DNA from 2 places in the Aeromonas popoffii genome. Region 2 is predicted to be linked to the other one. Evidence: predicted binding sites of a transcription regulator. Region 2 holds the regulator's gene; the other holds the start of a gene.
What was found. The regulator NrdR, encoded in region 2, represses ribonucleotide reductase genes. The targets are predictions, from matches to a motif close to CACNNTATANNGTG.
Positions count from the first base shown of each region.

Region 1 (15,339 bases), 1.5 Mb from region 2:
CTTGCTGTGTTGCAGGCTGCGGGGCAGTGGCCAGCGTGTTGGTGGCGTCACTCACAGCTCAAAGTCACCGAGATCATTTGCGTGTACTTCGCTGTCGATCAGGTCGACCAGCATATCGGGTAGCTGACTCACAGCTCGAAGTCACCGAGATCGTCGGCATGTACTTCGCTGTCGATCTGGCCGACCAGGTAGGAACTCACTTCCACTTCCTGCGGGGCGACCTGCACGTTGTCAGAGGACAGCCAGGTGTTGATCCAGGGGATCGGGTTTTGCTTGGCGCCGGCAAAGGCTGACTGCAGACCGACCGCACTCATGCGCAGGTTGGTGATGTACTCCACGTACTGGCAGAGGATGTCCTTGTTCAGGCCGATCATGGAACCGTCCTGAAACAGGTACTCGGCCCACTCTTTCTCCTGAATGGCGGCTTCCTTGAAGATCTCGAAGCAGGCCTGCTCGCACTCGGCGGCAATCTCGGCCATCTCGGGGTCGTCCTGGCCAGTGCGCATCAGGTTCAACATGTGCTGGGTGCCGGTCAGGTGCAGCGCTTCGTCGCGGGCGATCATCTTGATGATCTTGGCGTTGCCTTCCATCAGTTCGCGTTCGGCGAAGGCAAAGGAGCAGGCGAAGCTGACGTAGAAGCGGATCGCCTCCAGCGCATTGACGCTCATCAGGCACAGGTAGAGCTTCTTCTTCAGCTCGCGCAGTGTGATGGTGCGCATCTGTCCGGCGACGCTATGGGTCCCTTCACCGTGCAGGTTGTAGAGTGCGGTCGCCTCGATCAGATCGTCGTAGAAGCAGCTGATGGAGCCAGCGCGCTTCAATATCTGCTCGTTGGTGACGATGTCGTCAAACACCTGGGCCGGGGTGTTGACGATATTGCGAATGATGTGGGTGTAGGAGCGCGAGTGGATAGTCTCCGAGAAGGCCCAAGTCTCGATCCAGGTTTCCAGCTCCGGAATGGAGACCAGTGGCAGCAGCGCCACGTTGGGGCTGCGACCCTGGATGGAATCCAGCAGGGTCTGGTACTTCAGGTTGGAGATGAAGATGTGCTGCTCGTGGGGCGGCAGGGCCTGATAGTCGATGCGGTCGTGGGAGACATCGACCTCTTCCGGGCGCCAGAAGAAGGAGAGCTGTTTCTCGATCAGTCGCTCGAACACTTCGTGCTTTTGTTGATCATAACGGGCCACATTGACCGATTGGCCAAAAAACATCGGCTCTTTGAGCTGGTCGTTTTGGGTTTGGCAGAAAGTTGAATAGGCCATGGTTACCAGAATGTATTAAATGGATTAAACAGGAGAGCGGGAGCTTGTCGCTCCCGCCCGGTTGTCAGATCTTGCAATGGCTTATATTTTACAAGCCCCACCGGCACAACCGTCATCTTGCATATCGGCTTGTGCGTCATCCGCACCATCACGGGTGTTGTGATAGTAGAGGGTCTTGAGGCCGTATTTGTAAGCGGTCAGCAGATCCTTGAGCAACTGTTTCATCGGCACCTTGTTGCCTTCAAAACGGGCGGGGTCGTAGTTGGTGTTGGCGGAGATCGCCTGATCCACAAACTTCTGCATGATACCGACCAACTGCAGATAGCCATCGACGCTCGGTTGCTTCCAGAGCAGTTCGTATTGATCTTTCAGGCGATGATACTCGGGCACCACCTGTTTGAGAATACCGTCCTTGGAGGCCTTGACCGATACCAGGCCGCGCGGCGGCTCTATGCCGTTGGTGGCGTTGGAGATCTGGCTGGAGGTCTCGCTTGGCATCAGGGCGGTCAGGGTGGAGTTGCGCAGACCCACAGTGCGGATCTCTTCACGCAAAGTTTCCCAATCCAGGTGCAGCGGCTCGTTGCACAGGTTGTCGAGATCCTTTTTATAGGTATCGATGGGCAAAATGCCCTGGGCATAAGTGGTCTCGTTGAACGCCGGGCAGGGGCCGAACTCGCGGGCCAGCTGCACGGAGGCTTTCAGCAGGTAGAACTGGATCGCCTCGAAGGTGCGGTGCGTCAGCGCCAGACCGGAACCGTCGGAGTAACGGGCGCCGTTTTTGGCCAGGTAGTAGGCGTAGTTGATGACGCCTATCCCCAGGGTACGACGGTTCATGCTGCCTTTCTGGGCAGCCTTGAGCGGGTAATCCTGATAGTCGAGCAGGGCATCCAGGGCACGCACGGCGAGATCGGCCATCTCTTCCAGATCTTCCAGCTTCTCGATGGCGCCGAGGTTGAACGCGGAGAGGGTGCACAGGGCGATCTCGCCCTCTTCGTCATCCACGTTGTTGAGCGGCTTGGTCGGCAGCGCGATTTCGAGGCAGAGGTTAGACTGGCGTACCGGCGCCACGCTCGGATCGAACGGGCTGTGGGTGTTGCAGTGATCCACGTTCTGGATGTAGATGCGACCGGTACCGGCACGCTCCTGCATCATCAGGGAGAAGAGGTCGACCGCCTTGATGGTCTTCTTGCGAATGGCCGGGTCCTGCTCGTACTTGACGTAGAGCGCCTCGAACTTGTCCTGATCGGCGAAGAAGGCATCGTACAGGCCAGGGGCATCGGATGGTGAGAACAAGGTGATGTCGCCGCCCTTGATCAGGCGCTGGTACATCAGTTTGTTGATCTGCACGCCGTAGTCCATGTGACGGACCCGGTTCTCTTCCACGCCACGATTGTTTTTCAGGACCAGCAGGCTTTCCACCTCGGTGTGCCACAGCGGATAGAAGAGGGTGGCCGCCCCGCCGCGCACGCCGCCCTGGGAGCAGCATTTGACCGCAGTCTGGAAGTATTTGTAGAAGGGGATGCAACCGGTGTGGAACGCTTCGCCACCACGGATGGGGCTACCCAGACCACGGATACGGCCAGCGTTGATGCCGATACCGGCGCGCTGGGAGACATAACGCACGATGGCGCTGGCGGTGGCGTTGATGGAATCCAGGCTGTCATCACACTCGATCAGCACGCAGGAGCTGAACTGGCGAGTCGGGGTCCGCACGCCGCTCATGATGGGCGTCGGCAGGGAAATTTTGAAAGTCGAGACTGCATCGTAGAAGCGCTTGATGTAGTCCAGACGGGTATCTTTCGGGTACTTGGAGAAGAGGCAGGCTGCTACCAGGATGTAGAGGAACTGCGGGCTCTCGTAGATCTCGCCGGTGACGCGGTTCTGCACCAGGTACTTGCCTTCCAGCTGCTTGACGGCGGCGTAGGAGAAGTCCATATCACGCCAGTGATCCAGGTGCTCGTTGAGCGCCTCAAATTCGGCCTGGGTGTAGTCGGTCAGCAGGTGCTTGTCATATTTGCCCATGTCTACCAGACGGGCGACGTGTTGGTAGAGATGGGGCGGTTCGAACTGGCCGTAGGCTTTCTTGCGCAGGTGGAAGATGGCCAGACGGGCAGCCATGTACTGGTAATCCGGGCTTTGCTCGGAGATCAGATCAGCAGTGGCCTTGATGACGGTTTCGTGGATATCGGCGGTACGGATACCGTCATAGAACTGGATGTGGGACTTGAGTTCCACCTGGGATACCGACACGTTGTCGAGTCCCTCGGCGGCCCAATCCAGCACGCGGTGAATTTTATCCAGATCGATGGGTTCTTTGTGGCCGTTACGCTTCGTCACAAACAAGTTCATTGGCTGATGACCTTTGTAGTTGATTCCCGAAAAACCATCGCACGGCCTTGACCGCCTGGTCGTGATCGACTGCGGGAGCGGGGGCATGTTGTGCGATGAATCACAAGATATAGTGTTATTTTAAGTTCGAGCTACAAGATAGTGAGGTCTACCCGGCTTTGCAATCTGTGGATAAGGCATTAGCTGTGGATAAATTGTGGGTGTTGCGACCCATGTTAGTGGCTGCTCACAGTGAGTGGGTTTTCATGCGTCCGATCCGGTAAATGCAAGCCTGATGATCGAACATGGAAAATTTAAATAACTTTTTTTGCTTGCGAAAACGGGGTGTTTTTACTAGCAAATTCAGTCTGGTTATCCCTTGTGCAGCCTGGGTCAAAAGGTGTCCTGTCCCTGTCGGTTAGCGGTTGCCAAACGGCAAAAATGGGAGATCACTCCTGACCTCCCATCGCATCCTTGCGTACCCGTATGCCCCAGCGGGTGGTGCTCAATTAGGTCTCTTTTGGCAACAAAACTGCCTTTATGATCCATCAATGCCTGTGACCAGGCGGATCATGGGGTCAGGTTACCTCGTAACGCAGCCAGTGGTGCAGGGCCTGTACCGTATCAAAGTGCAGATCTGCGCCCCAGTCGGCGGGATCCTCGTCATCGCTCAGATAACCCCAACCCGCGACGGCGGTGCGCATACCGGCGTTGCGGCCCGCTTCGATGTCGCGCACATGATCCCCTACGTAGAGGCAGTGGGCTGCCTCGACCCCTAGCTGGTCGCAGGCGAAGAACATGGGCGCGGGGTCGGGCTTGCGTACCGGCAGGGTATCGGCACTGACCGTCACGCCGCAGCTGGCAAGCTCGGGCAAGGCCGCCAGCAGTGGCTCGGTGAGAAAGCCCGGCTTGTTGGTGACTATGCCCCATGGCAGGGCGCGTTCGTCCAGCCATTCAATGAGCTCCAGCATGCCCTCATAGGGACGGGTACCGACACACAGGTGGGCGGCGTAGAAGTCGAGCAGCGCGGCGCGCAGGCGAGTGGCGCCCAGCTCCTCGAGCAGCTCATCGCCAAGCCCGGCCCTGAGTAGCCCGAGCGCCCCGTTGGAGGTGGTCTGGCGAATGATGGCATCAGAGAGCGGGGCAAAGCCTTCGCTCACCAGCACATGGTTGACGGCCGCGCCCAAGTCAGGTGCGGTATCGAGCAAGGTGCCGTCGAGATCAAACAGCACGCAGCGCAGCGGCGCCGGGTGAGAGTCGCCCATCAGCCTTGCTCCGGGCGGATGAATTCCACCATGTAGTTGACGTCGACGTTCTTGCCGAGTTTGAACTGGCCGGTCAGCGGCGAATAGTGTACGCCGCTCATGTCCCGCACCAACAGACCCGCCGCTTCACCCATGCGGCACAGTTCGGCGGGGGTGATGAATTTTTTGTGATCATGGGTGCCCTTGGGGATCATCTTCATCAGGTATTCGGCCCCCAGGATCATCATCAGATAGGCTTTCGGGTTGCGGTTGATGGTGGAGATGAACACCCGTCCGCCGGGGCGTACCAGGGTGGCGATGGCGCGCAGCACTGAAGCCGGATCCGGCACGTGCTCCAGCATCTCCATGCAGGTGACCACGTCATACTGGCCAGGGGCCTGGCCGGCATGCTCCTCCGCCGTCATCTGCTGGTATTGGAGCTCCACGCCCTGCTCGAGGGCGTGGAGGCGGGCGACGCCGAGCGGCTCCTTGCCCATGTCGATGCCCATCACGCGAGCGCCCCGACGGGCCATGCTCTCGGAGAGGATGCCGCCCCCGCAGCCGATGTCGAGGACCTGCTTGCCAAACAGGCCGCCGCTCTTGTCGGTGATCCAGTCAAGGCGCACCGGATTGATTTGATGCAGTGGCTTGAACTCGCCCTCCATGTCCCACCAGCGGGAGGCGATGGCTTCAAATTTGGCGATTTCTGTCAGATCGACATTGGCATCACTATTCATTTTCTGATGATCCTGTGGCAGGGCGCGCAGGTAGCAAGACTTGGGCGCAATCTATTGTCCTGGCGGGCATTATAACGGACACACTTTGTCACACCAGCCCGACTTGTTATCCGGATTTGTGGCTTAAGGTATTTGGCTCAGTGTGTTACCATGACGCGCTGTTTAAGCCAAAGAACAACTAATTAGGGATTAAGGCTTTCTATGAGCGATCTGGCCAGAGAGATCACGCCGATCAACATCGAAGAAGAGCTCAAGAGTTCCTATCTTGATTACGCCATGAGCGTGATCGTAGGACGAGCTCTGCCGGATGTGCGTGATGGCTTGAAACCGGTTCACCGCCGCGTTCTGTTTGCTATGAACGAGTTGGGGAACGACTGGAACAAGCCCTATAAAAAATCGGCCCGTGTGGTCGGTGACGTAATCGGTAAATACCACCCGCACGGCGACATTGCCGTGTATGACACCATCGTCCGCTTGGCGCAGGATTTCTCCATGCGCTACATGCTGGTCGATGGTCAGGGCAACTTCGGTTCGGTCGACGGCGACAGCGCCGCCGCCATGCGTTACACCGAAGTGCGGATGGCCCGCATCTCCCACGAGCTGCTGGCCGATCTGGACAAAGAGACCGTGGACTGGGTGCCCAACTATGATGGCACCGAGATGATCCCGGCTGTCATGCCCACCAAGGTGCCCAACCTGCTGGTCAACGGCTCATCCGGTATCGCGGTGGGCATGGCGACCAACATTCCTCCTCACAACCTCACCGAGATAGTCAACGGCTGTCTGGCGCTGATCGAAAATAGCGATCTCACCATCGATGAGTTGATGACCTATATCACAGGGCCTGATTTCCCCACTGGCGCCATCATCAATGGTCGCGCCGGCATAGTGCAGGCTTACCGCACCGGTCGCGGCTCCGTCTATGTGCGCGCCAAGGCCGAAGTGGAAGTGGACGACAAGACCCATCGTGAGACCATCCTGGTTCACGAGCTGCCTTATCAGGTGAACAAGGCGCGGCTGATCGAGAAGATCGCCGAGCTGGTCAAAGAGAAGAAAGTCGAGGGCATCAGTGCCCTGCGCGATGAGTCCGACAAGGACGGCATGCGCATCGTTATCGAGATCAAACGTGGCGAGTCTGGCGAGATTGTGCTGAACAATCTCTACAAGCACACCCAGCTGCAGACCACGTTCGGCATCAACATGGTGGCGCTCGATAACAACCAGCCCAAGGTGATGAACCTTAAAGACATCCTGGATGCGTTCCTGCTGCACCGCCGTGAAGTGGTGACTCGCCGGACCGTGTTCGAACTGCGCAAGGCGCGGGATCGGGCCCACATCCTTGAAGGTCTGGCGGTCGCGCTGGCCAACATAGACCCCATCATCGAGCTGATCCGTCACTCCGACACCTCTGCCGACGCCAAAGCCAAGCTTGTAGCTCGGGGATGGGATCTCGGCAACGTGGCCGGCATGCTGGAAAAAGCAGGCGACGACGCGGCCCGTCCGGAGTGGCTGGAGCCGGAGTTCGGCATCCGGGAAGGTCAATACTTCCTGACCGAACAGCAGGCCCAGGCCATCCTGGATCTGCGTCTGCACAAGCTGACCGGCCTCGAGCACGGGAAGATCCTGGAAGAGTATCAATCTCTGCTGGATCTGATCGCCGAGCTGCTGTTCATCCTGGCAAGCCCGGAACGGTTGATGGAAGTGATCCGCGATGAACTGCTGGCCGTGCGCGAGCAGTATGGCGACGAGCGCCGCACCGAGATCAGCGCCTCCAGTGCCGAGATCAACATCGAAGATCTGATCACCCCGGAAGACGTGGTCGTGACCCTGTCTCACCAGGGTTATGTGAAGTATCAGCCGCTCTCCGACTACGAGGCCCAGCGCCGCGGTGGTCGTGGCAAGTCGGCCACCCGGATCAAGGAAGAGGACTTTGTGGAACGTCTGCTGGTGGCCAACACCCACGACACCATTTTGTGCTTCTCCACCCGTGGCAAGGTCTACTGGCTCAAGGTGTATCAGCTGCCGGAGGCGTCCCGTGGCGCCCGTGGTCGTCCGATCATCAACTTGCTGCCGCTGGAAGAGGGTGAGCGCATCACCGCCATTTTGCCGGTGAAAGAGTACGCTGACGACAAGTATGTCTTCTTCGCCACCGCTGACGGTACCGTGAAGAAAACCAGCCTGTCTGCGTTCAGCCGTCCGCTCTCCTCCGGGATCCGTGCCATCAACCTCAAAGAGGGCGATGAGCTGATCGGGGTGGACATCACAGATGGCAGCAACGAGATCATGTTGTTCTCCGATGCGGGCAAGGTGGTTCGCTTTGCAGAAGGTAGCGGCCGTGCCGATGCCGCCGATGCCGATGTCAGCGATGAGGTCGACGGGGATGACGAGAGTGTCATTGACGCCGGTAACGACGACGATGGCAGCGACAACGGCGAAGGCACCGAAAGCAAGGGTACCTTCAAGGGCGTGCGTCCCATGGGTCGTACCGCCGGTGGGGTACGTGGTATCCGCCTGCTCAATGGTGACAAGGTGGTTTCCCTGATCGTCCCCCGTGGCGAGGGTGCCATCCTGACCGCCACCGAGAACGGTTACGGCAAGCGTACCGCGCTGACCGAGTACCCGACCAAGAGCCGTGGTACCCAGGGCGTTCGCTCCATCAAGGTGGACGAGCGTAACGGCAAGGTGATCGATGCGATCCAGGTCGAAGATACCGACCAGATCATGCTGATCACCAATGGCGGTACCCTGGTCCGTACTCGCGTTGCCGAGGTGAGTGTCATTGGCCGTAACACCGGCGGTGTGCGTCTGATCCGTACCGGTGAAGACGAGACCGTGGTTGGCCTGCAGCGTATCGCGGAGAGCGACGAAGAAGAGAACGACATCGTGGCCGTTGACGGTGAGGTGTCCGAAGGCACTGATACCGCGCCAGATGCCGGCTCTGCCGATGCAGGATCCACTGAAGGGTCCACTGAAGAGGGTGCCGCGAGCGACGAATAATCGCCCGTTTGCCTTACATGCGAAAGAGCGGCCCTTTGGGTCGCTCTTTTTGTTGCTGCAGTTTGCACCAGATGGCGAGCGCCCACAGGTCTGATGGATCAGCCTGATCCTGTTGCTGTACGCGTCGCTGATCACTTGCACCGCTAGCATTGCCGTACTCCTCCTTAATGTCGTTGTCCCCAATTCATCATGCTTGCGTCATCCCCCTGTCATGGGATGAGGCCAAGCTACCCCTGTCGCATTTAACAGACGGCGATGTGTAGCCATCAAACAGGAGCACCTTATGACTAGCTGGGTAATGTGGGAGATCTGGTGGAGCCGGGTATGGGGCGAACATCAACCAGCATCGCTGACAGAGGAGTATGAGGACGAAGTGGCCCATGAGCCATCACGACTGCCAGCCGAATTGATCGCGCAGGGCAAGGCCACGCACTCGCCTCGGCCAAGGGGGTGAGGCCCTGCTCGTCGGCAGGGTTTGTGGTGGCCGGCGAAGAGGGCGTTGTGAGCGCGGTTGACTTGTCGGGGCGATCAGAACAGCCGCAGTTGTTCGCCCGGGCGAATGAAGCCGTCCCGCCGCAGTTGAAGATGGCGCTGGCCCAAGCCCAAGCGCTTGCTGATGAGCCGAAAGCGCTGGGCGAGCAAGTCGGCAAACTGGCCTTCACCGCGCATGCGGGCGCCAAAGGCGGGGCTGTTGAGTCCGCCATCCCGACTGGCCCGTAACTGGTTCAGGATGGCCTCCTTCTGGCCGGGGTAATGCTCATCCAGCCAGTCGCTGAACAGGGTGGTCAGCTCGTGGGGCAATCGCAGCAGTATGTAATCGGCGCAGTGGGCACCGGCCTCGGCCGCCGCCTTGATGATCTGTTCCAGCTCAGGCTCGTTGAGGCGCGGGATCATGGGCGCGGCCAGCACGCCGACCGGTACCCCGGCCTGTGCCAGCTTCTCGATCACCTTGAGCCGACCCGTGCCTGTGCTCGCCCTGGGTTCCAGCTGTCGCCGCAGGGTTTCATTTAATGTCGTCACCGACACCATCACCTGGCAGAGCCCCTCCCGGCCCAGCGCGGCCAGCAGATCGAGGTCGCGCAATATCATGGCGCTCTTGGTGATGATGCCGACCGGATGGCGATGGGCCAGCATCACTTCCAGCAATTGGCGGGTGAGGCGATAGTGATGCTCGATGGGCTGGTAAGGATCCGTGTTGGACCCCAGCACGATAGTGTCCGGCTGGTAGCCGGGTCTGGCGAACTCCTGACGCAACAGCTCGGCGGCGTTGAGCTTGGCAAACAGTCTGGTCTCGAAGTCGAGGCCGGGGGAGAGCTCCAGGTAGGCATGACTGGGTCTGGCATAGCAGTAGATGCAGCCATGTTCGCACCCCTGATAGGGGTTGATGGAGCGACCAAAGGGCACATCCGGTGAGCGGTTGTAGCTGATGATGCTGCGGGCGGTTATCTCCTTCACCTCGGTGCGGGGATCACTGGCGGAAAATGCCGCTTCCCACTCGGTTTGGGCCCAGCCGTCATCGACCGTGTCGACCCGCTGGCCGCTGAAGCGGTGATCAACATTGTGGAAACTGCCTCGTCCTGCCATCACATCATGCCAACACTGTTTATATATACAGTTATCTTGCAAGTGAGCGCATCGAAATACAAGCCCCTGTTTAGTAATCGTTGCCTGAAACGGCATGGCAAATGGATCTCTTGCTTGATCCCGTCGCTACATTTCGTTTACATAGACAAAGTGCGAACTGGATCACGGAAATCATCATGAAACCCATTGTCTCCCGCTGGCTGTTTATCGGTGTGCTTGGCCTGGTCATCTGGCGGCTGATCCCGCTCTCCACCGAGCAGGCGCTGGCATCGGCCAACCGGGCCTGGCGTAGCGGCCAGTTCGAGACGGCGACAAAGATTTGGCAACCGCTGGCCGAGCAGGGGCTCCCTCGTGCACAGGCGCTGATGGGGTGGAGCCACGAAGTGGGGCAGGGCACAGATCAGGACATGGATCTGGCCATCAGCCTCTATCGCCAGTCGGCGCAGGCGGGCGATGCCTTTGGCCAATACCGGCTGGCGGAGGTCTATCTGCGCGGCGCCGGGGTGAAACGGGATCTGCGGCAGGCATTTCACTGGATGGAGCTGGCGGCCCGCAACGGTGACGTGCCCGCCATGCTCAAAGTTGGCGTGCTGCACCTGATGGGGGTGAGTGGTCGGGTCGATCTGCCTCAAGCCAAGCAGTGGCTCTATCAGGCCTCGCAAAAGGGTAACAAGCTTGCATTGAAGGTGTTGGAGGAGCTCGCATTGGCCGAGGAGGGGAGCAGTACCTTCGATTTCAACTGGCAACCCCTGCTTGGTGGCTAACTGGCAAGCGCCTCATTTGGCTGTAGAAAATCTCATCAAACCCGATACACCCCCGACTACTTCTGGTAGCATGGTTCGGTTTTTGGTTTGCCTTGTGCCGTTAAGCAAGCTGTTTGCGGTGCTGGGCGCCTCTGCAAAGTGCTGTAGAGAGCCAGAACATCACCCTTTTTGAATGATTTTTCCATCCCGCATGTGCCCTTTGGTAGGGGGCACCACTGTATAAGGAAACACACAATGCCAATCATTACTCTGCCTGACGGCAGCCAACGTCAATTTGCTCACTCCGTTTCCGTCATGGACGTGGCCGCGGACATAGGTCCGGGTCTTGCCAAGGCGTGCATTGCCGGTCGGGTAAACGGTGAACTGGTGGATGCCTGCGAGCTGATCGAAGCCGATGCTTCCCTGGCCATCATCACCGCCAAAGACGAAGAAGGTCTGGACATACTGCGCCACTCCTGTGCTCACCTGCTGGGTCATGCCATCAAGCAACTTTGGCCCCAGACCAAGATGGCCATTGGTCCCGTCATCGATAACGGTTTCTACTACGACGTTGATCTGGATCGCACCCTGACCGACGACGATCTGGCTGCCCTGGAAGAGCGCATGCTGGCGCTGGCCGCCAAGGATTACGACGTCATCAAGAAGAGAGTCTCCTGGCAGGAAGCACGCGACGTGTTCGACGCCCGTGGCGAGTCTTACAAGGTCGAGATCCTGGATCAGAATATTGCCCGTGATGATCAGCCCGGTCTCTATCATCACGAAGAGTACGTCGACATGTGTCGCGGCCCGCACGTGCCCAACATGCGTCACTGCCACCACTTCAAGTTGCAGAAGATGTCTGGCGCCTACTGGCGTGGCGATTCCAACAACAAGATGCTGCAGCGCATCTACGGTACGGCCTGGGCTGACAAGAAGCAGCTCAAAGGCTACCTGCAGCGTCTGGAAGAGGCGTCCAAGCGCGACCACCGCAAGATAGGCAAGCAGCTCGACCTGTATCACATGCAGGAAGAAGCGCCTGGCATGGTGTTCTGGCACAACGATGGCTGGACCATCTTCCGTGAGCTGGAAACCTTCATCCGTGGCAAGCTCAAAGAGTACGACTATCAGGAAGTGAAGGGTCCCTTCATGATGGACAGGGTGCTGTGGGAGCGTTCAGGTCACTGGGAGAAGTATGCCCAGGCCATGTTCACCACCCAGTCCGAAAACCGCGAATACGCCATCAAGCCGATGAACTGCCCGGGTCATGTGCAGATCTTCAACCAGGGTCTGAAGTCTTACCGTGATCTGCCGCTGCGCATGGCCGAGTTCGGCTCCTGCCACCGCAACGAGCCGTCCGGTTCCCTGCACGGTCTGATGCGGGTGCGTGGTTTTACCCAGGATGACGCTCACATCTTCTGTACCGAAGAGCAGATCATGGAAGAGGTGTCCGCCTGTATCCGTATGGTCTATGACGTCTACGGCACCTTTGGCTTTGAAAATATCGTGGTCAAGCTCTCGACTCGTCCCGAGCAGCGTATTGGCTCCGATGAAGCCTGGGATCGCGCAGAGGCCGCCTTGGCCGAAGCTCTGGTGCTGAACGGCCTGAAGTACGATTTGCAGCCGGGTGAGGGCGCCTTCTACGGTCCCAAGATCGAATTTACCCTGCATGATTGCCTTGATCGTGCTTGGCAGTGTGGTACCGTGCAGCTCGACTTTGCCCTGCCTGGACGTCTGGGTGCCACTTATGTGGGTGAAGACAACGAACGCCACGTACCGGTGATGATCCACCGGGCCATTCTGGGTTCACTCGAGCGTTTCATCGGTATTCTGACCGAAGAGTACGCCGGACTGTTCCCGACTTGGTTGGCTCCGACTCAGGCTGTGGTCATGAATATCACAGATAATCAGGCCGATTATGCGGTAAAAGTAGCCAAAGCATTGAATGATGCGGGTCTTCGCGCAAAAGCGGACTTGAGAAATGAGAAGATTGGCTTTAAAATCCGCGAGCATACTTTGAAGCGAGTACCTTTCATGCTGGTCTGCGGCGATAAAGAAGTTGAAGCCGGTAAGATTGCAGTACGGACTCGTAAAGGGGCTGACCTGGGCACTTATCCTGTTGAAGAGCTAGTGGCTCTGTTGACCCAGGAAGTTCAGACCCGCGGACAAAAGAAAGTGGAGGAATAAGCTATAAAAGGCGGAAAAAAACTGGGCAAGCAACCGCAAGCCCGCGCTCACCGGATCAATACCGAGATTCGTCTGAAAGAAGTTCGTCTCACTGGTATTGACGGAGAGCCTTTGGGTGTCGTCGAGATCCATGATGCACTGAACTTGGCCCTTGAGGCTGGAGTAGATCTGGTCGAGATCAGCCCTAACGCTGAACCGCCCGTTTGCCGGATCATGGATTACGGCAAATTCCTCTACGAAAAGAGCAAAACAACCAAAGAACAGAAGAAAAAGCAGAAAGTCGTCCAGGTCAAGGAAATCAAATTCCGTCCTGGCACTGACGAAGGCGACTATCAGGTAAAACTACGCAACCTGGTTCGCTTTCTGGAAGACGGGGACAAGGCTAAGGTCACCCTGCGCTTCCGTGGTCGTGAAATGGCCCACCAGGATCTTGGTATCAAGGTTCTGGAGCGCGTCAAAAACGATCTGGAAGAGTTGGCCGTAGTAGAGTCGTTCCCGAAAGTCGAAGGCCGTCAAGCAGTGATGGTCCTCGCACCTAAGAAGAAATCTTAAGGCCCACAAGAAATTGACTCATGGGTTCGCCCATGAGTCAGTTCGCCTTGCGATTTTGTTGTCACTCACAATGCGGAGTATGAAATGCCGAAGATGAAAACCAACCGGGGTGCTGCAAAGCGCTTCAAGAAGACTGGCTCGGGTCGCTTCAAGTGCAAGCACAACCACCTGCGTCACATCCTGACCAAGAAGAGCAGTAAGCGTAAGCGCAAGCTGGGGCCGAAGTTCATGGTTTCTGCTGCCGACCACAAACGTGTTGTCGCTTGTCTGCCGTACGCATAAGGGGGATGTGAAAAATGCCAAGAGTTAAACGTGGTGTGACTGCTCGCGCTCGTCACAAGAAAGTAATGAAAGCCGCCAAAGGTTACTACGGCGCCCGTTCCCGAGTTTACCGCGTAGCGGTACAAGCGGTAACCAAAGCTGGTCAGTATGCCTATCGTGACCGTCGCCAGAAAAAGCGTCAGTTCCGTCAGCTGTGGATTGCGCGTATCAACGCTGCAGCCCGTCAGAATGGTCTGTCCTACAGCCGTCTGATCAACGGTCTGAAGAAGGCTTCTATCGAGATCGATCGCAAGATCCTGTCCGATATCGCCGTTCACGACAAGTTGGCTTTCACCGCCCTGGTTGAAAAGGCTAAAGCAGCGCTGGTTTAATCCGGTCCTGTTATGAAAGATAAAAGGAGGCTTCGGCCTCCTTTTTTGTTGCTCGTCTTTTGCTGCCCGTCATTCTTCTATCCTGTTGTTGTGCTCACCCAGTGCGCTTCATCCCTGCAACAAGTCCCTTCATATGCCAACAAACTAGTGTTCTTTCCCCATATTTAATGCAAGTAGGGGGCAGGATAGGCTGCTTACCCGATAACAAAATGATTTCTAGGGAGAAAAGCCCACCATAACTATGGTCAGCCAAGGGGCTTTTTTTGTATTATTCTCCTCTTGACCTTATTTAGCCTAACAGGCTCCTGTTTCGGGAGTGGTGACGAGGAAGACATGCAACAGCTTGAAGAAGTAGTCGGCCAGGCCAAGGCCGAGATTGAGGGCGTCAATGACGTTGCGACCCTTGACGAGATCCGGGTCAAATATCTGGGTAAAAAGGGCTTTTTTACCGAGCAGATGAAGACATTGGGCACCTTGTCCGTCGAAGAGCGTCCCGCTGCGGGTGCCGTGATCAACCAGGCCAAGCAGCAGGTTCAGGATGCGTTGAACGAGCGTCGTGAGACCCTCGAAGTGGCTGTTCTGAACCAGAAGCTGGCAGCCGAGACCATCGACATCAGCCTGCCGGGCCGTCGTATCGAGAACGGTGGTCTGCACCCAGTGACTCGCACTGTCGAGCGCATCGAACGCCTGTTTGGCGAGATGGGTTTCAAAGTGGAGTGCGGTCCCGAGATTGAAGATGGCTTCCACAACTTCGATGCGCTGAACATTCCGGCTCACCACCCGGCGCGTACCGATCACGATACCTTCTACTTCAATCCCGATCTGATGCTGCGTACCCACACCTCCGGTGTGCAGATCCGCACCATGCAGCAGCAACAGCCGCCGATCCGCATCATCGCGCCGGGCCGCGTCTATCGTAATGACTACGACATGACTCACACCCCGATGTTCCATCAGGTTGAAGGCCTGCTGGTTGACGAGCATGCCAGCTTTACCGAGCTGAAGGGCATTCTGCACGACTTCCTGCGCAACTACTTCGAGGAAGACTTGACCAT
Region 1 covers NZ_CP149129.1:2,061,413-2,076,751, forward strand. The annotation lists gene yfaE (class I ribonucleotide reductase maintenance protein YfaE) at 1-55, opposite strand, end outside; gene nrdB (class Ia ribonucleoside-diphosphate reductase subunit beta) at 129-1,262, opposite strand; gene nrdA (class 1a ribonucleoside-diphosphate reductase subunit alpha) at 1,344-3,611, opposite strand; gene WJM78_RS09480 (HAD family hydrolase) at 4,169-4,855, opposite strand; gene ubiG (bifunctional 2-polyprenyl-6-hydroxyphenol methylase/3-demethylubiquinol 3-O-methyltransferase UbiG) at 4,855-5,571, opposite strand; gene gyrA (DNA topoisomerase (ATP-hydrolyzing) subunit A) at 5,773-8,568, shown strand; gene WJM78_RS09495 (hypothetical protein) at 8,852-9,022, shown strand; gene WJM78_RS09500 (PA0069 family radical SAM protein) at 9,097-10,152, opposite strand; gene WJM78_RS09505 (tetratricopeptide repeat protein) at 10,329-10,916, shown strand; gene thrS (threonine--tRNA ligase) at 11,151-13,079, shown strand; gene infC (translation initiation factor IF-3) at 13,101-13,631, shown strand; gene rpmI (50S ribosomal protein L35) at 13,716-13,913, shown strand; gene rplT (50S ribosomal protein L20) at 13,928-14,284, shown strand; gene pheS (phenylalanine--tRNA ligase subunit alpha) at 14,618-15,339, shown strand, end outside.
Region 1: the regulator NrdR is predicted to act here: its motif matches at 3,713-3,726, upstream of nrdA (class 1a ribonucleoside-diphosphate reductase subunit alpha).

Region 2 (15,339 bases):
GCTGCTGCACGTCAAGACCAAGAAGGGCAAGGGTTACGAGCCCGCCGAGAAAGATCCCATCGGTTATCACGGCGTGCCCAAGTTCAATCCGGACGAGTGCACCCTGCCCAAGGCGAGCGGCGGCAAGCCGAGCTTCTCCGCCATCTTCGGCCAGTGGCTGTGCGACATGGCAGCAAAAGACGAGAAGCTGGTCGGCATCACCCCCGCCATGCGCGAGGGCTCGGGGCTGGTCAAGTTCAGCCAGCAGTATCCGGATCGCTACTTCGACGTCGCCATCGCCGAGCAGCATGCGGTCACCTTCGCCGCTGGCCTCGCCATCGCCGACAAGAAGCCGGTGGTCGCCATCTATTCGAGCTTCCTGCAGCGCGCCTATGACCAGCTGATCCACGACGTGGCGCTGCAAGAGCTGCCGGTACTGTTTGCCATCGACCGGGCCGGTCTGGTGGGCGCCGATGGCCCAACCCATCAGGGGGCGTTCGACATCAGCTTCCTGCGCACCGTGCCCAACATGGTGGTGATGACGCCGTCCGACGAGAACGAGTGTCGCCAGATGCTCTACACCGGCTATCAGTGCAACCAGCCCGCGGCGGTGCGTTACCCCCGTGGCAGCGGCACAGGTATCGAGGTGCAGACCGAGATGCAGGCGCTGGTGCTCGGCAAGGGCCGTGTCATTCGCGAGGGCAAGGGCACCGCCATACTGGCGTTCGGCACCCTGCTGCAGCAGGCCAGGGCCGCCGCCGAGACGCTCGATGCCACCCTGGTGGACATGCGCTTCGTCAAGCCGATGGATGAGGCGCTGGTACTGTCGCTTGCCACCAGCCATGACCAGTTCGTGACCATAGAGGACAACGCCATCATGGGCGGTGCCGGCTCTGCGGTGAACGAGCTGCTGATGCGCAATAAGCAATGCAAACCGGTGCTCAATCTGGGCCTGCCGGATCGCTTTGTGGAACAGGGCACCCAGCAGGAGATCTATGCCCTGCTCGGTCTGGACGAGACAGGCATCCAGCGCAGCATCGAAACCTGGCTGCAAGCCTGACCTGCTGCGAGTTAAAGAGAAAACAAGAGAAGGGCGCCTGATGGCGCCCTTCTTGTATCTTCACTTCTGACCCGAGTTAACCCTTGTAAATCTTCGGGTTGAACACATCCCTTAGCCAGTCACCCAACAGGTTGATGACCAGTACCAGCACCACCAGACAGATGCCCGGGAAGGCGGTGATCCACCAGGAGCCTGAGAAGATGTAGTTGAAGCCGACACTGATAAGCGAACCGAGCGACGGCTGATCCACCGGCATCCCCAGGCCGAGGAAGGAGAGTGCCGCCTCGCTCATGATGGCGTTGGCCACCTGCACGGTGGAGATCACCAGAATGGGCGACAGGCAGTTGGGCAGAATGTGGCGAAACATGATGCGCGGGGCGCGGAACCCCATCACCTTGGCAGCTTCCACATACTCCTTTTTCTTTTCGGCAAGCACAGAGGCACGTACCGTCCTGGCGTACTGCGGCCACTCGGCGATACCGATGATCACCACCAGCATCATGATGGCGAATTTCGAGTAGAACTCGGAGCCAAAGGTTGCCTGAAAGATAGCGGAGATGATGATAGCCACCATCATGGTGGAGAACGACAGCTGCACGTCGGCAAAGCGCATCAGCAGGCTGTCGATACGGCCACCGAAGTAACCGGCGATCAAACCGACAACGATGCCGAGCACCAGTTGCAGCCCCACAGCAAACAACCCTATGGTCAGCGAGATGCGGGCACCATAGAGGATGGTGCTCCAGATATCGCGGCCCTGGTTGTCGGTGCCGAGCCAGAAGCGCTCCTCACCCCCTTCCAGCCAGGAGGGCGGCAGTTCGGCATCCATCAGATCGAAACTGGTCTGGTCATAGACGTTGTGCGGCGCCAGCCAGGGCGCCAGCAGCGCCGCCAGTACGAACACCACAAACACGGCGAAGCTGAACATGGCTACCTTGTCCCGCAGGAAGTAGTAGACGATGTCAGCGTTCTTGAATCGAGTCCAACGGCTTGGGCTCGCAGTCACAGTGTTAGACATGTATCACCCCTTGGCGGTCAGGTTGACGGTCGGGTTGATAAACCCGTAGAGCAGGTCGACCAGGGTATTGGTCACCACGAAGATCAGTCCCACGAAGATAACGTAGGCGGTGATCAACGGGGTATCGACCCGGTGGATCGCCTCGAGGAACAGGAAACCGGTACCCGGCCACTGAAACACGCTCTCGGTCAGGATGGTGTAAGCCACCATGGTACCGATCTGCACACCACCGACGGTAATGACCGGCAGCATGGTGTTCTTCAGGGCATGCTGGTAGTAGACCTTGTTGTTATCCAGCCCCTTGGCGCGGGCGAACTTGACGTACTCGGAAGATAGCTGCTCCAGCATCTCGGAGCGCACCAGCCGGATAAACAGCGGCAGCATGATGGAGGAGAGCGACACCGCTGGCAGGATAAGGTGCTTGATACCATCCCAAGTGAAGAAGCCCGACTCCCAGCCCAGCAGGTTGTAGGTTTCGCCACGGCCGTAAGCCGGCAGCCAGCCCAGCTGAATAGAGAAGAGATACATCAGCATGATGGCGGTCAGAAAGACCGGGATCGAGATGCCGATACTGCTTCCCGCCATGATGAGCTTGGTGGGGATGCTGCGCGGGCGGATCGCCGAATAAACACCGAGTGGAATGGATACCACCACAATGATCAGCGCAGCGGCAAACACCAGCTCAAGGGTAGCCACCAGCTTGTCGAGTATCACCTCAAGAGCCGGTCGCTTGAAGAAATAGGAAGTGCCCAAATCCCCATGCACCGCATTTTTCAAAAAGCGGCTGTATTTGATGAGGAAGGGATCATTGAGGCCCATCTTCTCACGCAACTCGTGACGCTGGGCTTCGGAGACCGATTGTCCCACCATCTCGCGCAACGGGTCACCCAGGTTGTCCTGGATGGAGAAGGCGACCAGGCTGATGACGAACATCACTATCACCGCCTGATAGAACCGTTTCAGCAGGAATGTAAACATGCTTGTCCTTCTACGTGGCCTGTGTCGTGGCACAGGCTTCTGTTAGTGGGCGGAGTGGCCAGCTGGCCCCCCCGCCCCGTCCTTCCTTGCAACGTTCTCTTACTTGCCGACCACCAGGTCGCCCAAGTAGGGGAATACCATGACGTTGGCTACCGGTGCGATATCCACATTCTTCTTGGCGCCATAAGCTACGTTTTCCCAGTGAAGCGGCACATAAGTGGCATCTTCAACCAGCAATGCTTCAGCCTTTTTCAGCATCTCGGCACGCTTGGCCGGATCGGTCTCGGTGTTGGCATCCATCACCAGTTTGTCAACATCGGTGTTCGCGTTGCCTGCGCAGTTGTACTGGCCCATACCGGTCTTGGCATCTTTGGTAAAGGTCAGGAACTCAAACAGGTTGGCGCTATCTTCGGTATCCGAATGCCAGCCGATCAGCTGCATGTCAGCGGCGCACTTGTCAAACTCGGGCCAGTACTGAGCCACCGGCATGGTCTTCAGATCCACCTTGATGTTGATCTTGGCCAGCATGGCAGAGACCGCCTGGGCAATCTTGACGTCGTTGACGTAGCGAGCAGCCGGGGAGATAAAGCTCACCTTGAAGCCATTCTCGTAACCGGCTTCCTTCATCAGTGCTTTCGCTTTAGCCAAGTCATATTGAGGGGTCAGGGCTTCATTGTGACCAACATAGCCTTTCGGGCTCAGTTGACCAGCAGCTGTACCAAAACCCTTGTTGATCTTCTCAACGATACCTTCCTGGTTGATGGCGTAGTTGATTGCCTGACGCACACGCTTGTCTTTCAGGGCCGGGTTGGTGTTCTGGTTGAGCTCGATGATGATGATGCGGGTACCTGGCAGGCTTACCAGCTGGGTATCCTTACCATTTTTGACTCGCTCCAGATCGTTGGGGGCAACCGGATAGATAATATCCACATCGCCGCCCAGCAGGGCTGCAACACGGGTTGCATCTTCCTTGATCGGCACAACGGTCAGATTTTGGACGTTACCTTTGGAACTCTTGTCCCAGTAGTTAGCATTACGGACGTAATCAAGTTTCACACCTTGCTCGCGAAACTTGACGGCAAAGGGACCGGTGCCAGACACATTGGTCGAGGCGAAGGAACTGCCGTTTTTGACAATCTCAGCCTTGTCCTTACCATCGTTGGTTTTCCCGGTGTAGAACTTGGCGTCCATCGGGAAAAAATAGGTTGCTGTCTGTAGCACCAGTGGGAATGGCTTGGCAGTAATGAAGTCAACGGTGTGATCATCGATCTTCTTCACCTCAGTAATGGGCTCAAAGATCGCTTTGTAGTCGACAGAAGACTTCAAGCGGTCCATGGTCCACACCACATCATCGGCGGTGAACTCATTACCGGAGTGGAACTTGACCCCTTTACGCAAAAAGAAACGTATCGTCTTGTCATCGATGCGCTCATATTTCTCGGCAAGACGCGGCTCGAACTGCATGTCCTGGGTGTAACGCACCAAGGGATCAAACACCAGATGCGACATCTCCAGGGTCTGACCGGAGAGCTGCTCCTGCGGATCCATGGACGTTGCATCTGACGCTACACCGACTTTGATATCAGCAGCTGAGACACCGAAGGCGAAACCGGCGGCAACCAGCGCCAGGGCAATTTTGGACAATCCTTTATTCATCTTGTTCTCCATGCTTTTGGCTTTTTTATTGACAGACAAACCGGCGAGCTGGTGATTTCCTAGCTTGCGATTTCCAGCCCCTCGCGGGACATTCCCTTGAACTCCGGCATGAGGGAGATCAGCTTGCGGCTGTACTCATGCTCGGCATTGGTAAACAGTTTTTCGGTCTCGGCCACTTCCACCAGATGGCCATGCTGCATCACGCCGATGCGATCGCACATCTGGCGGATCACCGGCAGATCGTGGCTGATGAACAGCATGGTGAGCCCAAGCTCCTGCTGCAGATCCTTGAGCAGGTTAAGGATCTGTGCCTGTACCGACACATCCAGCGCCGAGGTCGGCTCGTCGCAGATGAGGAAGCGAGGCCGGGTCGCCAGGGCACGGGCGATGGAGATGCGCTGACGCTGACCACCGGAGAACTCGTGGGGATATTTGACCCCGGCACCACGACCGAGCCCCACATGATCGAGCAGGTCGTTGACTATGCCCTCGATCTGGCTCTCACTGCCCGCCAGCTTATGGAAGCGGATGGGCTCGGCGATGATGTCACGCACCTTCATGCGCGGATTCATCGAGGAGTAAGGGTTCTGGAATACCATCTGCATCTGGCGACGCAGGGGGCGGCGCTCACGCTCACTCTTGAGAGCGGTGAGATCGATCCCCTCGAAGAAAATCTTGCCGGTATCGGGCGGATAGAGGCCTGTAATGGCGCGGGCTATGGTGGATTTGCCGGAGCCCGACTCCCCAACCAGGCCGAAGGTCTCCCCTTCGAAGATCTCGAAACTGATGTTGTTGCAGGCACGCACGTACTGGCGACGACTCGGGAAGATGGAGTCCTTGGTGACGAACTTCAGATCCACGTTCTCCACCCGCAGCAGAGCCCCCTCATAGGTGCGCTCGTCCTGACTCTGGCCAAGCCAGTGGGTCTTGAGATCGATATTGGTATCCGGCGCACTGGCATCCTCGATATAGGAGACCAGCGGGAAACGTACCAGCTTGACGTCGGAGCGGGGCACTGCCGAGATGAGGCTGCGGGTATAAGGGTGATTGGGGTGACCCAGCACCTGTTCGGTGGTACCGAACTCCACCAGATCGCCACGGTACATCACAGCCACCTTGTCAGTGACGTTGGAAACCACCCCCATGTCGTGGGTCACCAGCATGCAGCCCACCTGACGCTCTTTGCAGAGGTTGCGGATGAGCTGGAGGATCTGATCCTGAATGGAGACGTCGAGGGCCGTGGTCGGTTCGTCGGCGATGATAAGCTCCGGATCGCACGACAGCGCAATGGCAATGACCACCCGCTGACGCATGCCGCCGGAGAACTGGTGTGGATACTGCTTGATTCGCAGCTCGGGCTGCGGGATCCCGACCGCCCCCATCAGCTCGAGCGCCTTGGCAAAGGCCGCGTCGCGAGAGAGCTCGGTATTGGCAAGAATGGTCTCCACCAGCTGCTGTTCAACCGTGAACAGCGGATTGAGGGAGGTCATGGGATCCTGGAAGATGAAGCCGATACGGGAACCACGGATGGCCCGCATCTCGTTCTGGCTCTTGCCAGAGATGAGTTCGCCGTTGAGATAGATGTCACCACGGGCGATACGCCCCGGCGGGCTCAGCAGATCGATGACGGCATTGCCTATGGTGGATTTACCGGCGCCAGATTCGCCCACCACGCCGACGATCTCCCCTTTTTCGACACACAAGGAGAGATCTTTGACTGCGGCCAGCACTCCATAGCGGGAGGGGTACTCGATCCGCAAGTTTTTCACTTCGAGCAAGGACATGTTTACCTCTGCGGGGGACATCCGTCCCAAAGAATTCGTCCGTAAATCGGCCGCAGATGCTGGCTGTGCCTGGAGTACTGATATTGAGTGCTTTTATGAGTAATAAACGCTCAATCCATGAGGCAGCGAAACCAGCGATCCGGGCGGGTTTTTTGCATTTTTTTGGAATAACCCGCGAGTAAGTTAGACGGTTTGACCGCGACTGTAAATGATCGGTTTATACAATTTCGCAATACGTTGCTCAGCCAACGGCCATCATAGCAGTCAAAAATAACGATTTTAGTCTCATAACAAGACTATGTGACTATTATCAGTACTTTTTACTGCTTTTAATTTCAACAAAGACGCAACAGACGGAAATAATCACTATTAGAACAATAGCATTAAGCTTCGAATGAGTAGTGAATATTTATGTGAAATGATTTTTTAACGGCAGCATATGCCGATGAATGAAAAATAAACAGAGCTATATAGGGGGAATGCCAGACTGGCGATCCCCCTTACGAGGAGAGTTACCCCAGCCAGTATGCCAGTAATTGCATACAAAACAGGGCGAACAAACCGGCGATGAGATCGTCCAGCATGATGCCGAGTCCACCGTGAATGCGCCGATCAAACCAGGAGATGGGCCAGGGTTTGCACACATCGAACAGGCGGAACAGCACGAAGCCGGCCAACACCCACTCCCAGCCAGCCGGAGCGGCAATCATGGTGACGCCAAAACCTATCACCTCGTCCCAGACGATGGCACCGTGATCCGGCATGCCGATGGCATCGGTAGCGCTCTGGCAGATGCGAATGCCCACCACGAATCCCACTGCCAGCAGGGCGATGAACCAGGGCGTTGCCAGACCACTCACCAGCAGATAGAGCGGGATAGCCGCCAGCGTCCCCATGGTGCCCGGCGCCTTGGGAGAGAGGCCCGAGCCAAACCCCACCGCCAGCAAGTGCAGCGGATTCTTCAGGTTCAGCCTTTTCAGCTCGGGTCTTATCATAAAAAAGGTCATGCGAAGTGATCCCACCCTTTCAGTTGCAGTTCGAGCCCTTGCTCGCCTCTCAGGTAGTCGATACCCGGCTCGCCTGCCACGATGCGACCGATGCGGGTGAACTTGACGCCACAGTTGGCCAGCGCCGTATCCAGCGCCCCACGATACTCCTGCGGCACGGTAAAGCAGAGCTCGTAGTCATCGCCACCGGCCAGCGCCAGTTGCCAGGCATCCTGCTCGGGCACCGCATCCTGCAGCACGGGCGACAGGGGCAGCAGATCGAGATCGATCTGGGCCCGCACGCCGGATGCCTTGAGGATATGGCCGAGATCCGAGGAAAGTCCATCTGAAAGATCCAGCGCACTGCTCGCCAGCCCGCGCAGGGCTTGCCCTGCCAGAATGCGGGGATGGGGGTGGTCAAGCCGTGGCAGCACGGCAGCCAGCTGGTTCTCGTTGAGACTGCGCTTACCCAGCAGATGGGAAAGCGCCAGGGCGGCATCTCCCAGGGTGCCGGTGACATAGATGCCGTCACCGACCTTGGCACCGCGGCGCATCAGGGCGCGACCGGCGGGGACGGATCCCTTCACCGAGACGGTGATGGAGAGCGGGCCACGGGTCATGTCCCCGCCCACCAGCGCCACGTTGTAGTATTCGGCCAGCTCGAGAAAACCCTCGGCAAACCCGGCGACCCAGGGTTCGTTGATGGCGGGCAGCGTCAGTGCCAGCGACACCCAGCGCGGCTCGGCGCCCATGGCGGCGAGGTCGGACAAATTGACCGCCAACGCCTTGTAGCCAAGATCCACCGGATCCATGTCGGGGAAGAAGTGAACGCCGCTCACTAGCGTATCCGTGCTCACCGCCAGCTGAGTATCGGCCGGCAGGGTCAGCAGGGCGCAGTCATCTCCGGGGCCCATCACCACGTCCTTGCGGGCGTGGGGGACCTTGAAGTACTTATCAATCAGCTCAAATTCACCCATACAGTAAAAAGCCAGCGGTTAGGCTGGCTCCTCTCTTAATGCTGACGGACAGCAGGATCAACGCTTGGCCAGCGTCTTGATCACCTTGTCCAGTACACCGTTGACAAACTTGTGGCTGTCATCGGCAGCAAAGGCCTTGGCCAACTCGATCGCTTCGTTGATCACCACGCGCGGCGGCACATCATCACGACGGGTCAGCTCATAGGTCGCCAGACGCAGGATCGCCTTGTCCACCATGTCCACTTCTTCCAGCGGACGAGAGAGGAAAGGAGAAAACACCTTGTCCAGCTCGTTGCAGTGGAGGGCTACCCCGAACAGCAGATCGCGAAAATAGTTCAGGTCCACACCCTTGGTGTCCTGATCTATCTTGAACTGCTCTTCGATGTCGCCCACGTTGGCCCTGGTCATCTGCCACTGGTAGATGGCCTGGGTGGCGCAATGGCGGGCTTTACGGCGCTCGGACGGTTTCAATGTACTTCTCCTCGTTACACGTCCAACTGTTTCAGGACGTTGATCATTTCGAGCGCGCTCAGTGCAGCCTCTGCACCCTTGTTACCCGCCTTGGTACCGGCGCGCTCGATGGCTTGTTCAATGTTTTCTGTGGTCAACACGCCGAAGGCAACCGGAATTTCATATTCCATCATTACCTGGGCCATGCCCTTGCTGCTCTCGCTTGCCACCAGCTCGAAGTGATAGGTGCCGCCACGGATGACAGTGCCCAGCGCGACTATGGCGTCGTATTGACCACTCTTGGCCAGCTTCTTGATAGCCAAGGGAATTTCGACGGCGCCCGGCACTCGTACCAGGGTAAGATTGCTGTCCTGGACTTGACCTTGACGCTTCAGTACGTCCACAGCACCGTCCACCAAGCTTTCGTTGATGAAGCTGTTGAAACGGGCAACGACAATAGCAACGCGCGCCTCAGGAGCGGCGATATTTCCTTCGATAACCTTCATTGGAAATCCTGTATCTGTGCAATCAAAAGGGGCCGGAGTCAAAAGTGCGCACATTCTAGCACAACAGACCCACGACAAAAACCACAGCCGCGATGGGCGGCCATGATCGCAATCTCATTCGGACGACGCGCTTATTCAGCGACGCATTCAACGACCTCCAGGCGGAAACCGCCTGAAGAGACGAGGGTATTTCTTGGACAAGTTCAGCCGCAGGCGCTGAGCCAGCTACCGAACCCGCTTATTCCCCGACATACTCCACCACTTCCAGGCCGAAACCGCCGAGGGCATGGTATTTCTTCGGCGAGCTCAACAGCCGCATCTTGCCAACCCCCAGCGTCTTGAGGATCTGGGAACCCACGCCGACCCGACGCGATGTGCCTTGCCACTTGGCCCCTTCCGGTGCCAGCCCCTTGTCAGCGGCTTCAAAGCCCTTGACCCGGGCCAGCAGCTCCTCGCCATGGGATTCCGCCCCCAGAATCACCAGCACCCCGCCCTCACTGGCGATGCGGGCCATGGATTTGGGCAGCGGCCAGCTACGGGCTGCGTGACGGTCGGTCAGCAGCAGATCGCTCAGCACATCGTGCAGATGCACCCGCACCAGCGTCGGCTGGTCGGCCTGAATCTCACCCTTTTTCAGGGCAAAGTGCACCTGATTGTCGATAGTATCGCGGAAGGTGATGAGATCGAACTCGCCGTATTCGGTAGGCAGCTTGCACTCGGCCACTTTCTCGACCGTGGTCTCGTGCTGGTTGCGGTATTCGATAAGGTCGGCAATGGTGCCAAGCTTGATGCCGTGCTGCTCGGCGAAGATCTCCAAGTCAGGACGGCGCGCCATGGAGCCATCCTCGTTGAGGATCTCGACGATGACGGAAGCCGCCTCGTAACCGGCCAGCCGGGCCAGATCGCAGCCCGCCTCGGTGTGACCGGCACGGGTCAGCACACCGCCATCCTGCGCCATCAGCGGGAAGATGTGGCCCGGCTGCACCAGATCGGCTGCCTTGGCATTGGGGGCAACCGCTGCCTGTACTGTGACGGCGCGATCAGCGGCGGAGATGCCGGTAGTCACCCCTTCGGCCGCTTCTATAGTGACGGTGAAGGCGGTGGAGAACTGGGCATTGTTGCGATCTACCATCAGCGGCAGCGCCAACTGCTTGCAGCGATCCCGGGTCAGGGTCAGGCAAATGAGACCACGGCCGTAACGGGCCATGAAGTTGATATCCTCCGGGCGGACACAGGAGGCGGCCATGATGAGGTCCCCTTCGTTCTCCCTGTCTTCGTCATCCATCAGGATCACCATCTTGCCAGCCTTGATATCGGCAATGATTTCCTGGGTTGTGCTCAGCGCCATAGGCTACTCCATCAACATGCTTCTGGGATTGAGCCTGCCGGCTCGGCTTGATACGGGATTATGTTGCTCTAGATGGGGGCACAAGGCCCCATTTCAATCGGAGCGGGATCACAGAAAGCGGTTTTCCCGCGGCATAGGCCGTTACAGGAAGCCGGACTGGGCCAGCTTTTCCAACGTCAGGGACGATGATGCACTGTCATGGGCCTTGCCTTGCATCAGGCGCTCCAGATAGCGAGCTATCTGATCCACCTCGAGATTCACGCGATGACCCGGTTTCCAGCGGGCGATGGTGGTCTCTTGCGCCGTGTGGGGCACTATCGTCAGGCGGAACACGTCCCCCTGCACGGCATTGACCGTCAGGCTGATGCCATCCACCGCAATCGAGCCTTTCTCGGCGATGTAGCGGGAGAGCTCGCCCGGCGCCTTGATCCAGTATTCGATGGCGCGGCCACTGCTGGACTTGCTCTTCACCTCCCCCACCCCGTCCACATGACCGGAGACCAGATGACCGCCCAAGCGGGAGGTCGGCATCAGCGCCTTCTCCAGATTGACGGGATCGCCCACCTTGGCCTTGGCAAAGCCGGTGCGCGACAGGGTCTCCAGCGACACGTCGGCGGTATAGCGCTGGTCACCCAGCGCAACCACGGTGAGGCAGACGCCGTTGGTGGCGATGGAGTCACCCAGTTTGACATCGCTGAAATCGAGGCTAGGTGCGTGCACAGTGAGGGCCATATCCTCGCCTTGGCGACGCAGCTCGGTCAGGGTGCCCACCGCTTCGATAATTCCGGTAAACATGCAGATCACCTTGCTGATGACGGGGCCACACTGGCCCCCGATAAACATTGAGAAATCAGGCTATTTTCGCCGTGATGCGAATGTCCTGCCCCACCAGCCGCACATCCTTGATGTTGAGCTTGGGCGCCTGGAACAGCCGGGTGAGTTCGGGCAGATGGAACAGGCCACGCCCTTCATCCCCCATCAGTCTTGGCGCCTGGTAGAGCACCAGCTCATCCACCAGCCCCTTGTTCAGCAGGGCGCCACACAGCCGCGGCCCTGCCTCCACCAGCACGGAGTTGATGTGCTGCTTGGCCAGCAGCATAAAGAGGCTGACCAGATCCAACTTGCCGTCCAGCAGCGGCAGCTCCAGTTGCTGCACCCAGGCCGGCCAGTCGCCGGTAGCCTTGTGGCGGGCCAGCAAGACCGGGCCTGTGCTCTGGAACAGGGGCAAGTCCGGGGTGAGCCGGTTTTGCGAGTCGACGATGACGCGCAGCGGCTGGCGCAGGGTCTCTTTGGGATAGCTGGCCTTGACCGAGGGGGGCAGCTCGTCCCAACGCACGGTCAGCGAGGCGCCATCGGCCAGCACCGTCTCGGCGCTGGAGAGCACCGCATCGTGACGGGCCCGCAGCCGCTGTACATCGGCACGGGCCAGGGGACCCGTTATCCACTGACTCTCGCCGCTTGCCATGGCGGTGCGACCATCCAGGCTGGCGCCGAGCTTGACCGTCACCTGTGGGAAGGCGGTGCGCATCCGTTTGAAAAAGCCCGGATTGAGTGCCTCGGCCTCGGCACTGAGCAGGCCGAAGTCGGTCTTGATACCGGCCTCAGACAACATGCGCAGCCCGCGTCCGCCCACCTCGGGATTGGGATCGACCATGGCGGCAACCACCCGGGTCACCCCGGCCTTGATCAGCGCCTCAGCGCAGGGCGGGGTACGGCCATGGTGGGAACAAGGCTCCAGGGTCACATAGGCGGTGGCGCCACGGGCCTGTTCACCGGCGGCATGCAGGGCATAGACCTCGGCATGGGGCTCGCCGGCACGCTTGTGCCACCCCTCACCGACCACCACGCCAGCTTTCACCAACACGGCACCGACACAAGGGTTGGGCGCCGTGGTATAGCGGCCACGGCGGGCCAGTTCGAGGGCCCGACTCATCCATTGGTAATCATCTTGACTAAACATCTGGGCTCCCGTTCAAAGCGATAAAATGGGCGTTGCAGGTTCGATTAGCGCATCGTAATCGGACGTTGGGGAAGCTTGTTTCTCCAACTTGGCGAGCTGTTCTACTTCTCCAGCTTGGCGATCTCTTCACCAAATTCACGAATGTCTTCGAAGCTGCGATAGACGGAAGCGAAGCGGATGTAGGCAACCTTGTCCAGACTCTTGAGCTCGTCCATCACCAGATTACCCACCAGCTGGGAGGCGACTTCGCGCTCACCGGTGGCCCGCAGGCAGGACTTGATGTGATTGACCCCCTTCTCGATGGCCTCCATGCTCACCGGCCGCTTCTCCAGTGCACGCAGTATACCGGCACGCAGCTTGTCTTCATTGAAGGGTTCACGGGAGCCGTTGGACTTGATGACACGGGGCATCACCAGCTCGGCCATCTCGAAGGTGGTGAAACGCTCGTGGCAGAGCAGACACTCACGACGGCGGCGCACCTGATGGCCTTCTGCCACCAGACGGGAATCGATCACCTTGGTATCAACGGCACTACAGAAAGGGCAATGCATCTGACCTCCGGCGTTAACTGAAAAGGCACCTGCCCCGCAGGGTCAGGATCTTGGTCGGCCAGTGTAGCACGGCCATTGAAAGCCGGTAAAAGCCCAGAAAAACAATATGTCACCGCAGATGCACTTTAACCGTATCAGCACGTGCGCAGCGCTTCTATGGCCGCCACTGGCAACCAGAGCACTGTATTTGCATCACCCTCGATCAGCGCAACAATGGCCTCTCTCGGGCCTGCTTGCCATGCCTCAGTCCCATAGAATGCCGCCTGAGAGCGGTTCAGATGCTCAAGGTCATCGTAGGCACGCATCAGAAAATAGGCGTCCGGATCATGCAAGGAGGGGCCATGGCTCACCACATCCATCCCCCAGGCAAGGTGCAAGGGCTGACTCTGCTCGGTGACCAGCCGATGAAAAGCCGCACGGCTCCCGGCCTTGAGCCGATAGCTCCGGATCTCCAGCACTCGCTTCATCACGCTTTCTCCTGCTAAAAATGGTGTAAAAAGGCCCATACAGCACCATTCGATCGGCCAGAGGCTCAATCGTCATAAGGCAAGGTGTCGGGATCACACCCAGTGTGATCGGGCGCCGGATCCTGCACAAACTGCACGGCATCGATATGGGTGTGGCCCTGCATCAAGGCCTTGCTCACCCTGTGCATGCCATCCATGACCCGTCCCGCACTGTCCAGAATGATGGGATAGGCGAGATCGGCGGCCAGCATCAGCTGACAGTGCTCTATGATGCTGCGCACCGTGGGTCTGGCCTCGCCGTATCCATACCAGTGCTCAAAATCCAGTTCGGCAATCTGTGCCAGCGGCACAGCTTGCACCGGCAGCCCGCGGCTCCGCCGTACCAGACGGCGCACATCCCATGCCAGTAACCCCTCGGGACTATCGCGAAAATGGTACTGGGCACGGATGGACAAGATCAGATCCTCATCTGTACTCGCGCGCTCGCCTGACATGCTGCCTCCTCTGTCTGCTGAACGAACTCGGCGCCCGTAGCGGGGCCGAAACAGAAAAAACAATGCCACCCGAAGGTGGCATTGGCCTCAAACCGGATTAACGCCGTTATCAGGCATAAACCGGGAAACGACGGCAGATGTCCAGCACCTGCTCACGTACGGTGGCCAGCACGGCATCGTTGTCGTGGTTGTCCAGCACGTCGCAGATCCAGTTGGTCAGCTGGATGGACTCGGCTTCCTTGAAACCACGGCGGGTGATGGCCGGAGTACCGATACGCACACCCGAGGTGACGAACGGGGAGCGCGGGTCGTTAGGAACGGAGTTCTTGTTGACCGTGATGTTGGCCTTACCAAGGGCGGCATCGGCCTCTTTACCGGTCAGCTCGCGACCAATCAAGTCCACCAGCATCAGGTGGTTGTCGGTACCGCCGGAGACAATCTTGTAACCACGCTCGATAAAGGTCGCGGCCATGGCCTTGGCGTTTTTGACCACCTGAGCCTGATAGGTCTTGAACTCGGGCTCCAGCGCCTCTTTGAAGGCCACGGCTTTACCGGCGATGACGTGCATCAGCGGGCCACCCTGGCCGCCCGGGAAGACAGCGGAGTTCAGCTTCTTGTAGAGATCTTCATCGTCAGCGGCGGAGAGGATCAGACCACCACGGGGACCGGCCAGGGTCTTGTGGGTGGTGGAGGTGACCACGTGAGCGTGGGGCACCGGGTTCGGGTAGACGCCAGCGGCAATCAGACCGGCCACGTGCGCCATGTCGACGAACAGCCAAGCACCGATTTTGTCAGCGATTTCACGCATGCGGGCCCAGTCAACGATACCGGAGTAGGCGGAGAAGCCACCGATCATCATCTTCGGCTTGTGCTCAACGGCCAGACGTTCCATTTCGTCATAGTCAATCTTGCCGGACTCATCGATACCGTAAGGGATGATGTTGTACAGCTTGCCGGAGAAGTTCACCGGGGAGCCGTGGGTCAGGTGACCACCGTGGGCCAGGTTCATGCCCAGCACGGTATCGCCCGGCTGCAGCAGCGCCATATAGACGGCGCTGTTGGCCTGGGAGCCGGAGTGCGGCTGCACGTTGGCGTAAGTGGCACCAAACAGTTCCTTGGCGCGCT
Region 2 covers NZ_CP149129.1:3,519,681-3,535,019, forward strand. The annotation lists gene dxs (1-deoxy-D-xylulose-5-phosphate synthase) at 1-1,039, shown strand, start outside; gene WJM78_RS16055 (ABC transporter permease) at 1,116-2,057, opposite strand; gene WJM78_RS16060 (ABC transporter permease) at 2,061-3,035, opposite strand; gene WJM78_RS16065 (ABC transporter substrate-binding protein) at 3,135-4,691, opposite strand; gene WJM78_RS16070 (ABC transporter ATP-binding protein) at 4,751-6,475, opposite strand; gene WJM78_RS16075 (phosphatidylglycerophosphatase A family protein) at 6,988-7,482, opposite strand; gene thiL (thiamine-phosphate kinase) at 7,479-8,438, opposite strand; gene nusB (transcription antitermination factor NusB) at 8,496-8,909, opposite strand; gene ribE (6,7-dimethyl-8-ribityllumazine synthase) at 8,924-9,394, opposite strand; gene ribBA (bifunctional 3,4-dihydroxy-2-butanone-4-phosphate synthase/GTP cyclohydrolase II) at 9,633-10,742, opposite strand; gene WJM78_RS16100 (riboflavin synthase) at 10,884-11,537, opposite strand; gene ribD (bifunctional diaminohydroxyphosphoribosylaminopyrimidine deaminase/5-amino-6-(5-phosphoribosylamino)uracil reductase RibD) at 11,593-12,702, opposite strand; gene nrdR (transcriptional regulator NrdR) at 12,804-13,253, opposite strand; gene WJM78_RS16115 (NIPSNAP family protein) at 13,388-13,720, opposite strand; gene WJM78_RS16120 (hypothetical protein) at 13,786-14,214, opposite strand; gene glyA (serine hydroxymethyltransferase) at 14,324-15,339, opposite strand, start outside.